DNA from 3 places in the Micromonospora sp. LOL_023 genome. Region 3 is predicted to be linked to each of the others. Evidence: riboswitches for the same ligand, from Rfam matches in the RefSeq annotation. Region 3 holds a riboswitch; each other region holds the start of a gene.
What was found. A riboswitch is a leader RNA that binds a small molecule or an ion and turns the genes downstream of it on or off. The one in region 3 is predicted to bind cyclic di-AMP.

Region 1: linked by a shared signal. The riboswitch ahead of ACFHVL_RS24345 (coiled-coil domain-containing protein) and the one ahead of ACFHVL_RS17315 (NlpC/P60 family protein) in region 3 are both predicted to bind cyclic di-AMP.
Region 2: linked by a shared signal. The riboswitch ahead of ACFHVL_RS05385 (NlpC/P60 family protein) and the one ahead of ACFHVL_RS17315 (NlpC/P60 family protein) in region 3 are both predicted to bind cyclic di-AMP.

What each region holds. Positions count from the first base shown of each region.
Region 1 is NZ_JBHMIM010000052.1:41,914-46,167, reverse strand. Features, by position in the region: gene ACFHVL_RS24350 (hypothetical protein) at 1-1,115, opposite strand, end outside; gene ACFHVL_RS24345 (coiled-coil domain-containing protein) at 1,614-2,705, opposite strand; cyclic di-AMP (ydaO/yuaA leader) riboswitch at 2,796-2,926, opposite strand; gene ACFHVL_RS24340 (cation diffusion facilitator family transporter) at 3,095-4,003, opposite strand; gene ACFHVL_RS24335 (HelD family protein) at 4,120-4,254, opposite strand, start outside.
Region 2 is NZ_JBHMIM010000006.1:121,883-126,136, forward strand. Features, by position in the region: gene ACFHVL_RS05375 (pyridoxamine 5'-phosphate oxidase family protein) at 1-294, opposite strand, end outside; gene dcd (dCTP deaminase) at 395-973, shown strand; gene ACFHVL_RS05385 (NlpC/P60 family protein) at 1,097-2,125, opposite strand; cyclic di-AMP (ydaO/yuaA leader) riboswitch at 2,131-2,271, opposite strand; gene ACFHVL_RS05390 (NlpC/P60 family protein) at 2,527-3,456, opposite strand; gene ACFHVL_RS05395 (VanZ family protein) at 3,765-4,254, opposite strand, start outside.
Region 3 is NZ_JBHMIM010000030.1:17,790-22,043, reverse strand. Features, by position in the region: gene ACFHVL_RS17335 (DUF3817 domain-containing protein) at 1-28, shown strand, start outside; gene ACFHVL_RS17330 (DUF397 domain-containing protein) at 76-282, opposite strand; gene ACFHVL_RS17325 (helix-turn-helix domain-containing protein) at 579-1,460, shown strand; gene ACFHVL_RS17320 (DUF6232 family protein) at 1,488-2,159, opposite strand; cyclic di-AMP (ydaO/yuaA leader) riboswitch at 2,616-2,772, shown strand; gene ACFHVL_RS17315 (NlpC/P60 family protein) at 2,783-3,742, shown strand; gene ACFHVL_RS17310 (sigma-70 family RNA polymerase sigma factor) at 3,836-4,254, opposite strand, start outside.

The DNA.
Region 1 (4,254 bases), on a different contig from region 3:
GCCGGGACCTCCGGCAGTACGCCGTGGAAACGCATCGCGGTGCGGAACGACGTCGCGCCGACCAGGTTGCGCATCGGGCCCCGGGCCGACACGTAGGTCTCGGCGATCGGGCTGCCGCCGTTCAGGTGTTTCCACTGGTGGGGGTAGAGGGAGATCACCGTGCCGGTGGCGGAGCCCTCCCGGGCCGTCGTGGTGAAGCTGTAGGTGGCGTCGACCGTGCTGCTGGACTGCTGGTAGCCCCAGCTCACCCGGGTGCCGGTGACGTGCGAGTGGGCGTACTGGCCATAGCTGTCCATCAGCGCGGTCCGCCGGGCCGCGCTGGTACCGGCGCCGGTGGGCAGCAGCCCGACAGAGAGGTAGCCGCGGCCGGCGAGGTTGGAGGTGATCGTGGTCCCGGCGATGGTCCAGATCGCGCCACTCGGCGCGTACGCGACGTAGTCGTGGCCGCGCATCGAGAAGCCGATCCGGTTGCCGCTGTGGTGCCAGACGGTCGGCGTGCCGGGGAAGCTCAGCACCGCGTTGCCGCCGGTGACCTGGGCGTAGACGAACGGCAGGCCGTGGCCGATGGTGGTCCGCAGCGTGCGGGCGCCGTCGGACCAGTAGGGCGTGACCGTCCAGTCGCTCCAGCCGTCGACCTTGACGTCCGGTGAGTTCAGCCCGGCGACGCCGAGGGTGAACTCCCGGGTGTACGGGTAGTGGTACTCGCCGACGCCGGTCGGCGTGCCGGAGATGGCCGCCTGGGTGGTGTACGAGACCCCGAGTCCGCCGGAGGTCGGTTGGAAGGACATCGGGTGGGCGTGCAGCGGGTCGGAGTACGCGCAGTTGTAGCGCTTGAACAGCAGCGACGACCACCAGTCGTTGGTCGGCACCGCGCCGGTCGGGGCGTTGCCGGTGACGTACTGCCGCGGGTTGGCGGAGATGTTGCCGCAGGCGGTGGGGGCGGCGGCACCAGCCGGTCGGCTGGTGGTGTAGCTGCCGGCGCCGACGGTGGCGGCGTCGGCCGTACGCAGCATGCCGAAGATCAGTCCGCTGGCGAGGAGCGCCGTCGCGGTGGTGGCTGCCACGATCCGGCGCGGCGTCCGGCCTGGACGCCCGCCACGGATCGACAGGTTCATGGTGCCTCCGGTTCGGTCGGGCGTGCTACATGGTCGCGAAAGGTTTCACGTCCATTAATGAGCTATTGCCAGGACGTCACCAGAGATGCAGGCGTCTGTCAATATCCTGACCCGAACTTCCGTGGATTCGGAAGGTGTTGGTGGTCTTCGGTTGACAGCTGCGTTGAGCTTGCTATATATCTCTGTGAGAGCGCTCTCCTGAGCCTTGGGGCGACCACCACCCGTGGTAAGGCGGGTATCACCGACAGTCAAAAGAGCGCTTTCAGTCATCCCGTCGCGCCCTGTCATTGAGTGGCATCTGTCGGTCGCCGGTCAATCGGCGACCAGTGAAACCGTCATGTCCAAATGAGCCAGCCGAATACTTCGCCGGCTATTCGCCGGGCGGACGGTTCGACGATGGAACGAGTCGGCCCGTCTCCCGGACCCGGATGTGCGACGGCGGCGGCCACCAGAGGTGGCCGCCGCCGTCACCGGGGAGGGATCGGTTGGTCGGGTGGATCAGTAGACCGACAGGTGCACGTGGTTGGTGTGGTCGCTGGACGGGTCGCCACCGGCCCCGCTGTACGACTTCCAGCCACTGCTCGGCAACCAGATCCGCTTGTACCAGATCACGTAGAGCACGCCGAGCCGGTCGGCGTTGTTGATGTAGTAGTTCGCCAGGTTGTCGCCGTAGGTCTTGTCCCCGCCGGTGGCAACTCCGCCGAAGGTGTTGGGCTGAGCGGCGAAGTCGCAGGCCCGGCCCTTGGGATGCTCCCCGGAGCCGCCGTTGCGGAAGCAGGACACGTACCGGGTGAAACCGGCCGCCTTGGCCTGGTTGAGTGCGTGCAGCGTGCGTGGCGTGATGCAGCCCGACGTGGTCGGGTCACTGATGCTGCAGGACTCTGCCGGCCAGGAACCGTTCGCGTTGCGCGGTGCCGGGGTCGCCGACGCGCTGCCGGACCCGGATGACCCGGATGAGCCGGATGAGCCGGATGAGCCGGATGAGCCGGATGAGCCGGACGAGCCGGACGACGATCCGCTGGAGCTGGCCGCGGCTGCCCGTTCGGCCTCCTCGCGTTCCTGCTCCTCCGCGGCGACCGCCACGGCGAGCGCCCGTTCCGCCTGCTTCTTGCGCTGGTCCATGATGGTGACCTGTTTGCTCTGCTCGCGGATCTCATGCTCGATCGCGGCTTTCGACCGGGTCACCTGGTCGCGGGTCTCGTACAGCCCGCGGAGCTGCTTGTCCTCGTTGGCGGTCACCGCGCTCAGCGCCGCCGCCCGGTCCACGAAGCCCTCCGAGGTGCTGTTCAGCAGCGCGGAGACCGGACCGAGCCGGCCGTTGCGGTACGCGCGGTCGATGATGTGGCCGACGTTGCTGTTGCGGACCTCCAGCTCGGCCTCCACCTCGGTGAGCTGGTCGGTGAGCTGCCTTTGGCGCTTGCCGGAGTGCTGGAGCGCGGCCTTGGCATCGATCCAGCCCTTGGAGGCCGCGTCGAGCTCCTTGCGCAGACTGGGGGTGCCACCCTCGTCGTCGGCGCTGCCGGGTGCGCGGGCCGGTACGGCGCTGGCGGGTGCCGCGGAGCCGATCGGGGCGCCGGTGACGGCGATCAAGATTGCGGCTAATGGTGCTAACAGAGCGAATCGGGTTTTTCGCGCCGACCGAGGTCGGGCGTTCTTGTGGAGCGTCAACTTCACGGTGCAGGTTCCTTCCGTCAGCCGCCGACCGGGTTAGCTGACGGGTTCGGGACGGAAGATCCCTACCGCTGACGCGGATGCACCCCAGGTACGTGGTTCCCCGGCTCGCCGTACGGGCGATTAGGCGACGGTCCCCGCAGGCGCCGGAGGGGCGCCGCCCGAACGGAGACCGGGGCCGAGACTACCGGCTGTAGGGACTTCCGGCGCGGGATCGAGCGCTATCTTCTGTCAATAAAAATCGGAAATATGGCTACATGTTTGCTGTTTGTATCGCGGGAAGGTCACGAAACTTAAGCATCTGCTAATCACCAGTCCGCTGGTCCACAGGGGTCGGCTGGCGACAGTGGCTCGACTTGTAGCGTGGCGTGTTCTATCCCAAACTCTCCGTGCAGGAGCTGGCGGGCGTCGCGCAACGCGACGCCGACCTCTACCGACGGGTCGACGGTGAGGTGCGCCGACGCGACCTCCATGCCGGGCGTCAGTGTCCACACATGCAGATCGTGCACGTCGCAGACCCCCGCAACGGTCGCCAGCCGGCTCCTGACCCGAGGCACGTCCACGTGCTCTGGCGCCACCTGAATCAGAATCCGCAGTGCCGTGCGGGCGAGTCGCCAGGTGCGCGGCAGGATGAACACGCCGACGCCGACGGCGACCAGCGGGTCGGCGTACCACCACCCGGTCGTGGCGATGACGACGCCAGCCACGATCACGCCGACCGACCCCAGCAGGTCGGCGAGCACCTCCAGGTAGGCGCCACGGACATTGATGCTTTCCCGGGCGCCGGCACGTAGCAGCCCGAAGGCCACGATGTTGGCGACCAGTCCGGCCGCCGCCACCACCAACATCGGTTCGGCCGCTACCGGCTGCGGCGCGCCGACCCGGCGTACCGCCTCGATCAGTACGTAGAGCGCGACGCCGGCGAGCAGGACCGCGTTCGCCAGCGCGGCGAGCACCTCCAGCCGGTAGAGACCGAAGGTGCGCTGAGGATCGCCGCTACGCCGTCGGGTCGCGGCGATCGCGGCGAGAGCCATCCCGATCCCGAGTACGTCGGTGAACATGTGTCCGGCATCGGAGAGCAACGCCAGCGATCCGGTGAGCAGGGCGGCCACCGCTTCGACGACCATGAACGTCGCCAGCAGGACGAACGCGGCCCACAACCGTCCGTAGTGTCGCTGCCCGGCGGCGCTCGCGCCGTGATCATGTCCCGCACCCACACCGTCACCATCCGTCGCCTGGCATCGCCAGACCAGACTAATGCTCACATGGCAATATGTGCAATCGACTGGCGATGCGCGACCGGCCGGCGGCGCGTGATGAATCGGCGGTGCGATCAGTCGGTCACGTCGATCGTCACCAGCCGCTGGGTCGCCCGGGACAGCGCGACGTAGAGCGTCCGGACACCGGCTTCGGACTCGGTGCGGATCTCGTCCCCGGCCACAAGCACCACCCCGTCGTACTCCATGCC
Region 2 (4,254 bases), on a different contig from region 3:
GGTCACCGGGTGGGCGCGGCCGGCGAGATACGCCTCGTCGTCGCTCTCCTCCGGCGGAAACGAGTGCAGCGCGTACCGCCCGTCGCGTTCCAGGTCGCGCCGCTTCGGCGAGTCGATGATGAAGCAGTACAGCCCGTGGTCGGTGATCACCGGCGAGACCGGGTGGATGCGGGGGCCGCCGTCGGCCCGGACCGTGGCGAGGTAACCCAGGCCAGGGCCGTACTGCTGCATGAGGAGCCGGATCGCCGTGGCCAGCCGGGGCTCATCGGCTGCGAACTCGGACCAAGTTGCCATGTCGACAGTCTAGTCGAACACCTGTTCGAATTGGTAGCCGACGTGCCGGTCTTCAACGCCCTGTCCAGGTCGTCCGGGCTGTGGTCGCTATCGTGTGACGATGCTCCTCTCCGACCGGGACATCGTCGCGGAGACCAAGACCGGTGGCCTCTCCCTCGACCCGTTCGAGCCGTCGCTGATCCAGCCGTCGAGCATCGACGTCCGGCTCGACTGCCACTTCCGGGTCTTCAACAACCACCTCTACACCCACATCGACCCGGCCACCCGCCAGGACGACCTGACCTCCCAGGTCGAGGTGCCGACCGGGGATCCGTTCGTGCTGCACCCTGGCGAGTTCGTGCTCGCCTCGACGCTCGAAGTCGTGTCACTGGGCGACGGGCTCGCCGCGCGGCTGGAGGGCAAGTCGAGCCTCGGGCGGCTCGGTCTGCTCACCCACTCCACCGCCGGGTTCATCGATCCTGGCTTCTCCGGTCACGTCACCTTGGAGCTGTCCAACGTCGCGAACCTGCCGATCAAGCTCTGGCCGGGGATGAAGATCGGTCAGCTGTGCATCTTCCGGCTGTCGTCGCCCGCCGAGCACCCGTACGGCTCATCGGCCTACGGCTCGCGGTACCAGGGTCAGCGGGGTCCAACGCCGAGCCGATCCTGGCAGCAGTGGCACACCTGGCCTACCGGATAGCAGTGGCGAAAGGCGCCCTCCCAGGCCGGGGGGGGACATGGGAGGGCGCCTTTCCGGTGGCCGGTGCCGCCGCGCGACGGGGGGATCTAGCGGCGTGCGCCGGGCCATGGGGAGAAGTGACGTCTAGCCGGGCCTGCCGTAGCTGTGCACGCCGGAACCGATCTTGCGCATCGCGATCGGCTCACCGGTCTGCGACGCGTGCACGATCCAGCCGTCACCGACGTACATCCCGACGTGGGACAGGCTGTAGTAGAAGATGAGGTCGCCCGGTCGCAGCTCGTCCCGGCTGACGTTGCGGATCAGCTGCCGCTGCTGGGCGGCGTTGTGTGGCAGCGAGACACCGCCCTGGCGCCACGCGGCCGAGGTCAGACCCGAGCAGTCGTAGCCGGTCGGGCCGGCGGAGCCCCAGATGTACGGCTTGCCGATCTGGGCGCAGGCGAAGGTGACCGCCTTGCCGGCGGCACCGCCGGGGTAGGTCGCGGGGCACGGCGCGGGGCGCAGCGAGCCGAGCGTGGTCGTCGCGCCGTATGCCTGCAGCCGCAGGTCCTGGAGCCGGTCGACCTCGGCGTCGATCTCCTTGGCCTTCGCCGCGAGCTGGGTTTCGGTGCTGGTCAGCTCGGTGACCAGCTCGTCCAGCGGCGCCTTCTCTGCGGCGTACTTCTCCTTCAGGTCGACGACGACCTGGACGTCCCTGGACTGCCGGCGGGCGAACTGGTCGAGCAGTTCGAGCTGGTCGGCGAGGTGGGTCGGCTTCCCACTGGTCAGGATCGCGGTCATCATCGACGGGCTGCCGCCCTTGTACGACCGTGCGGCGAATTCGCTGACCCGCTCCATGGCCAGGTCGATCTGGATCTGCAGCGGCTGGATCTTCTTTTGCAGGGCCGCCGCCTGGCTCTTCTTGGTGGCGAGATCCTGCCGTACGGCGTTGTGCCGCTCGATGGTCGGCTCGAGCTCGGACCAGGCGTCGTCGATCTGCGCTTCGATCTGCGCGACAGTCGGTTGCGCCTGCGCTGGCGCTCCGACCAGCAGAAGTCCGATGCCGGTGGTGGCGGCGACAGCCGCGGTGAGGATTCGTCGACGTACGGGCGGCGCTGTTCGTCCGTGGTCCTGGCTGGACCATCCGGAGTGCCGCCGAGGGGCTCTCGTAGCCACCGGACTCCTTGTCCGCAGACCGCCTACCGGGTCAGCTGACGGGTTCGGGCGGAAAGGAGACGCCCTACCGCAGTTGATCCTGCGGATGCACCCCAGGTGCTGTGGTCCCCGGCTCGTCGTTCGCGACGATTCGGCAGTGTCAGGTCGAGGTCAACCGGGTTGGTTGACGTCCTCCCGACTCGACGATCCCCAAGGGTAGAGAGACCGCTTCTCCGTACGCAAGCGAGACAGCTACTCATATCTTTGCGTATTCGAGTGGTTGCCATTAGTGTATCGGCGCTTGTCGCTCAGGCGTTCGAATCCCGCCGGCTGGACCGGCACTTTCGCACCGGCCCAGCCCACTTTCCACCGGCGGTCAACTAACCGGCTTGACCTGGTCAGACCCGTTTTGACCTGCCATCTCAGCCCACTCGGCGGAATCCGACCAGCGGCATGTGGTCGATATTCTCGATTTGCACTGGTTGTCCGGCGCGGGGCGCGTGGACCATCAGGCCATTGCCGATGTACATGCCCACGTGATGTAGGTCACTGAAGAAGAAGACCAGGTCGCCGGGGAGCGCCTCGGCCCGACCGACCGGAACCGCCTGGTTCCACTGGGATCCGGTGAAGTGGGTGAGCTGGACGCCGGCACTCGCCCACGCGTACTGGGTCAGGCCCGAACAGTCGAACGAGTTCGGACCGGTGGCACCCCAGACGTACGGCTTGCCGATCTGGGCGCAGGCGGTACGCAGGGCGGTGCCGGCGGCGCCCCCGACCGAGACCGCCGGGCAGGGGCCGGAGACTCCGGAGCTTCCGGTGTAGCCAGCGGTCTGGTACGCGGCGGCCCGCGCCTGCTCCAGCCGCTCGATGTCGGCGTCGATCGTCTTACGCCTGGCGGCGAGTTCCTCGTCCTGCGCCTGCTGCCTGGCGATCAGCGCGTCGAGCGCCTGCTTCTCACTCAGATAGCGGTCCCGGGCGTCCAGGACGGCCGCGATCTGCTGCTGCCGTTGACTGGAAATCCGGTCCAGCACCATGAGCTGGTCAGCGAGACTGGTCGGCGAGCCCGATTTCAGCAGCGCGTTGAATTCGCTGGACGGGCCGGTGCGGTAATAGCGGTTGGCGACCTCACCGATCTCGGTCGCGGCCAGGTCCGCCTGCAACGCCAGCGGCCGGATCCGCTCGTCGAGCTCGGCGGACTTCTTCCGGTTGGCCTTCAGCTCGCTGTGCACCTTGTTGTACTGCTCGATCACCGGCTCCAGCTTGCGCCACTGGGCATCCAGCTCGTCCTCGATCTGGGCCAGCGTCGGCTGGGCGTGCCCTGGAACCGCCGATGACAGCACCCCGGCGGCCACGATCGTCAGGGTCAGTACGAATCGGGCGACCCTGACGATTGACTGCTTCCCGTACCCAGAATGCAACTTGGTGTGATTGCGAGTGCGCAAACGGGTGAGCACACGTGCCATTGGCAGCGACTCCTTCATTGACGATCGCTGGGCCTCGCACACGGGGAATCGGAGGCCGACGTACACAGCGGTCGGTGATTCACCTTATTGGAACGGCACGCATTGGATCAAGGCCGACGCCCCGGTCCACGCACACACCCGGCGGCACCGGACGATGCGGGGGCGGTTGACTGCGGGGCAGTTTGACCGCGGCCACCTCACGCCGTTGGTGGGGCACCCTGGTCCACGTGGGGTGTTCCGCCGCGTACCGGCCAGAGCCACCGGGACAACAGGCGGACCGCGCCGGCCGCGACCGCCCCGACCAGGACGCCGGTCGCGTTGTTGACCCAGTCGTAACCGACGCACTCGCGGCCCATCCCCAACACGGCCTGGCCGAGCTCCACGGCCGCCGGGGCCAGCAGCAGTACCCCGACGGCGATCAGCGGCCGGCGCACCGCCAGCACGGTGCAGAACGCCAGCGGCACGAACATCGCGATGTTGCCGACCCGTTCCCCCAACGAGCCCACCGTCACCAACCCGGACCAGAGCACCGACGGGTCGGTCAGGGACCGGACGCAGGCCGCGATCACCTGGCCGTCCGGCCCGTCGACCGACACCCCGGGAGCGAGCGGTACGCCGACGCCGGTCGGTGCCGGTGGCAGGGTCAGGGCGGCGATCGCGGCGGCCCCGACGAACATGCCGAGCGTC
Region 3 (4,254 bases):
ACGTGATGGGGCCGGGGTCGGGCCGTGAGCCGTGTCGGGCCGGATCCGTCGCCGGAGCCGACCCGACACGAGTGATCATTCGGCCGGGCGGCCGGGCCGGGCCCGGTCCAGGCCGGCCACGAAGGCAGTCCACGCCGCACCCGAGAACTCGAGGTGCACGTCGGGGTCGGTGGAGTCGCGCACGCCGACCGCCGGACCGACCGTGGCCACCTCGACGCAGGTCGTCGCCTCGCAACGACGGCTCTTGCGCCAGGCCAGATCGGCAGTGCTGATCACAGTCACCCAGACTCCTTCATAAGGATATATCGGTAAATTTGCCATCAGAGCACGCAGGCAATCGGGCGGACTTTATCAGCCTTCGATCTTGCGCCCGACAGTGGTGATCATGACGCCCGGAGTCCGGAACCCCCGACGGCCCGACGCCTCGGCCGGCCCGACGCAGGCCCACCCGCGCACCCCGGCGAGCTGGTCCACAACAAGGGCCAGCCGTCCATAGCAGACGAGTCTGACTCGGTGTAGCGTCAAGAGATGGCAACCGGCCAGGTGGCATTCTGCTAGGCACTTCCCGGAGCGTTCCCATGCCTGCCCGACATCAGGGACCGACCATCGGGCGCCGCCGGCTCCGCGCCGCGCTGCGCCGGGCTCGCGAGACGGCTGACCTCACCCAGGACTACGTCGCCAAGCAGATGGACTGGTCACTGTCCAAACTGATCCGGATCGAGTCCGGGTCGGTCAGTATCTCCACCAACGATGTCAAGGCGCTGCTGGATCTCTACGGGGTACGCGATCAGCAACAGGTCCACGAGTTGGTGGAGTTGGCCCGCGCCGCCCGACGCCGGGCCTGGTGGAGCAGCTACAAGGACCGGGTGCCGGCCGCCTACGCGGCGTACATCGGGCTGGAGGCGGAGGCGTCGGCACTACAGTACTTCCAGCCGATCAGCTTCCCGGGCCTGCTGCAGACCGAGGAGTACGCCCGGGCGTTGATCCCCGCCGACGGGCCGCATCACGTGCCGGCCGAGGAGATCGAAGGTCGGGTACAGATCCGGCTGGCCCGCCAACACGAGGTGCTCTACGGCGCGGATCCACCACAGATCGAGGTGATCCTCGACGAGGCGGCCCTGCGCCGGGTGACCGGCGGGCAACGCATCCTGCGGGAGCAACTGCGGCACGTGGCCCAGATGTGCGCCGCGCCGCACATCACTGTCCGGGTGCTGCCCTTCGCCGCCGGCAGCAACACGGTGCTCGGCCCGTTCGTCATCCTGCACTTCGCGGATCAGGCCGACGCCGACGTCGTGTACGTGGAGAGCGCCCTGGTCCAGGAGGTGATCGACCGGGGCGGTGAGGTGCGGTCCTATCAGCACGTCTTCGACCGGCTGCGGGCGGAGTCGCTGTCCCAGGCGGATTCGGTCGCGATGCTGCGACACCTGGCCGAGAGTCTCGACGACCACGACGCGGGCTGATCGGCGTCGACCAGCCCGCGGTCCCGGTCACGGGCCGCCGACGGCTCCACGCTGATCGGGCACCCAGGGCTCGATGGTCACCGGGTCGGACAACCCCGCCAGCCGGCACATCTCCCGAGCGCGCATCACCGCCCGGCTCACCTGCCCGTACTGGCGTTCCTCATCGGTGCTGAACAAGATGACCATCAGGCCCTCGTGACGACCCCAGAGTTCGAAGGGCCGCGGTCGCAGCCGGTCGCCGATCCAGGCGCAGCAGACTGGGATGAAGGCCGCCACCAGCAGGGCCAGATAGCCACCGGCGCTGACCTCGTGCAGGCTCTTGGTGAAGCCGATGGTCATCGCGATCCCGGCGAGCACCACGGCGGTCACGGCGACGGCACGACCGGTGAGCCGGTCGCGAGGACCACGTGCGGTCCGCAACTCGGTGAGGCTGCGGATGGCGAATCGGCGGCCGGCGACGATGAACCACTCGGGCGTTACACAGATGCCGGGCTGCCGGTAGAAGGCGGGCCCCGGGTAGCGGCCGCCCCGACCGCGCGGATCGACCTCGACACCGTCGGTAGGCGGGGACTGCCTCAGGAAGCGGCTGTTGCGGGCCCTGGGGATCAAGGGCTGGTCGGCGCTGCGCGCGCCGCGATGCTGGTCCGGACGGGTGGTCGGGGATCCGCGTAGGGGTGGGGTCTGGCGAGTTGCACGCATGGCTGCCTCCGAAGGGCTCGCGCGGCGCTGACCTTGCGCGTCCATTGTGCAAACAGCGAGCTACTCGATGGAAGGTGCGCAATCTGCCACCTAGCAGATCGACGTACGGCAGGGAGCATCCTGGATGGCAATAAGCGGCATATGTTCTTATTTATCCCAGTGGATGCCCGCCGACAACTGCGCATTGCGACTAAAGCCGCGCATCACCCAGGACACCCCGGACCCAACCCTGCCGCCACCGGGCGACCAGCCGGCCGACCGAATCGCCCCGTCCCAATCACCATAGAGCCACAATCACCTACCCTCAGTAACTATTGATAAATATCACCTTGGGCAATGCCAGAATCACGATCACACCACTTTCCGGAGATAACCGCGACAGCTAAGTTAGACCTACTGGTCCGGTCGCCAGTCACCGACCGTGGTGACGCTGGTCCAGCGCCGCCGAATCACCACCCGGAGATCACGCCGAGTAACCTTTCGGTAATCGACAGTTGGTGACCCGGGGACCCACCGAACAGCGTTCCGGGGTGAATCCGCGCTCAGCGCGGTAGGGCGACTCCTTCCCGCCCGAATCCGTCAGCTAACCCGGTAGGCGGCGATGGAAGAAGGGTCCTGTTTTCTTGTCATCAGCGCGGATTCTGCTGCGCACCCTCGTGCTGGCCGGCGTAGCCGTCGGCTTGGCGGTACCGGCGAGCGCCGTCTCGGCCCAGCCCTCGGTCAGCGAACTGACGCAGCAGATCAACAAGGAATCCGAAGAGTTGGCGAAAGTCGTCGAGTCGTACAACCGACTCAACGAGGAAGCCAAGGCGACCCGCGCCGCGGCCGAGGAGATCGACACCAAGCTCGGTCCGCTCCAGAAGGAACTCGCCCAGGCGGAGATCGAGGTCGGGCAGATCGCGATCACCGCGTACAAGACCGGTGGGTTGAGCACCGCCAGCGCACTGCTCGACGGCACCTCCGACACCTTCGTCCACCGCCTCGGCACCCTGGACCATCTGGCGAGGGATCGTCAGCAGCGGCTCAGCAGCTTTACCGACACCCAGGTGACCTACCTGGCTGAGCAGGAGAAGCTGCAGGCCGCGCTGGCCAAGCAGGATGCCCAGGTCAAGGAGCTCGCCGACCGCAAGAAGAAGATCGAAGCGGAAATCGACGAGCTGATGGAGAAGCGGGAGGAGGCGTACGGGGCGGCCAGCCAGGCCGGTTCGTCCTACTCCGGGCCGATCCCATCGGTCGCCGGCGCCGCCGGCACCGCCGTCGAGTTCGCCTACGGTGCGATCGGCAAACCGTACGTGTGGGGTTCCAGCGGACCGAACGGCTACGACTGCTCGGGCCTGACGCTCGCCGCCTGGCGGGCCGCCGGCAAGAGCCTGCCGCACAACGCCGCAATGCAGTGGGACCGGGTGGCGAAGATCAACCGGGGCGCTCTGCAGCCAGGTGACCTGGTGTTCTACAACGGCCTTGCCCACATCGCGCTCTACGTCGGCAACGGCCAGGTGATCCACGCTCCGACCTTCGGCCGTCCTGTCGAGCTGGCCAGCGTGGACATGATGGCACCGTACGGCTTCGGCCGGGTGACCTGATCTCCCGGAGCACCGACGCCGACGAAGTGGCCCGGCATCCGTTACGGATGCCGGGCCACTTCGTGATCAGAGACGTCGCGGGGTGGGAGAGGGTCAGGCCGCCTGCAGACCCTCTGCGCGGGCCAGTTCCCGGAGCCGACCCAGTGCCTGGATCTCCAGTTGCCGAATCCGCTCGCGGGACAGCGAGAACCGAGAGGCGACCTCGGTCAACGAGTGCTCCCGGCCATCCTCCAGACCGTAGCGGGCCCGCATGATGCCGGCCGACCGGTCGTCGAGGTGGTTCAGCAGACCCTCGATCCGCTGGCGCTCGAGCCCGGTGAGCACGATGTCCTCCGGCGACGGCGCGTCGCTGTCGGCCACCAGGTCACCGAGCTTGGTGTCACCGTCGTCGCCGACCGGGGTGTCGAGCGACACCGTGTCCTGCGACCAGCGCACCAGCTCGTGGACCCGTTCCACCGGCACTCCGAGGGACGCGGCGATCTGCTCCGGCTCAGGATCCGAGCCGAGCTCAC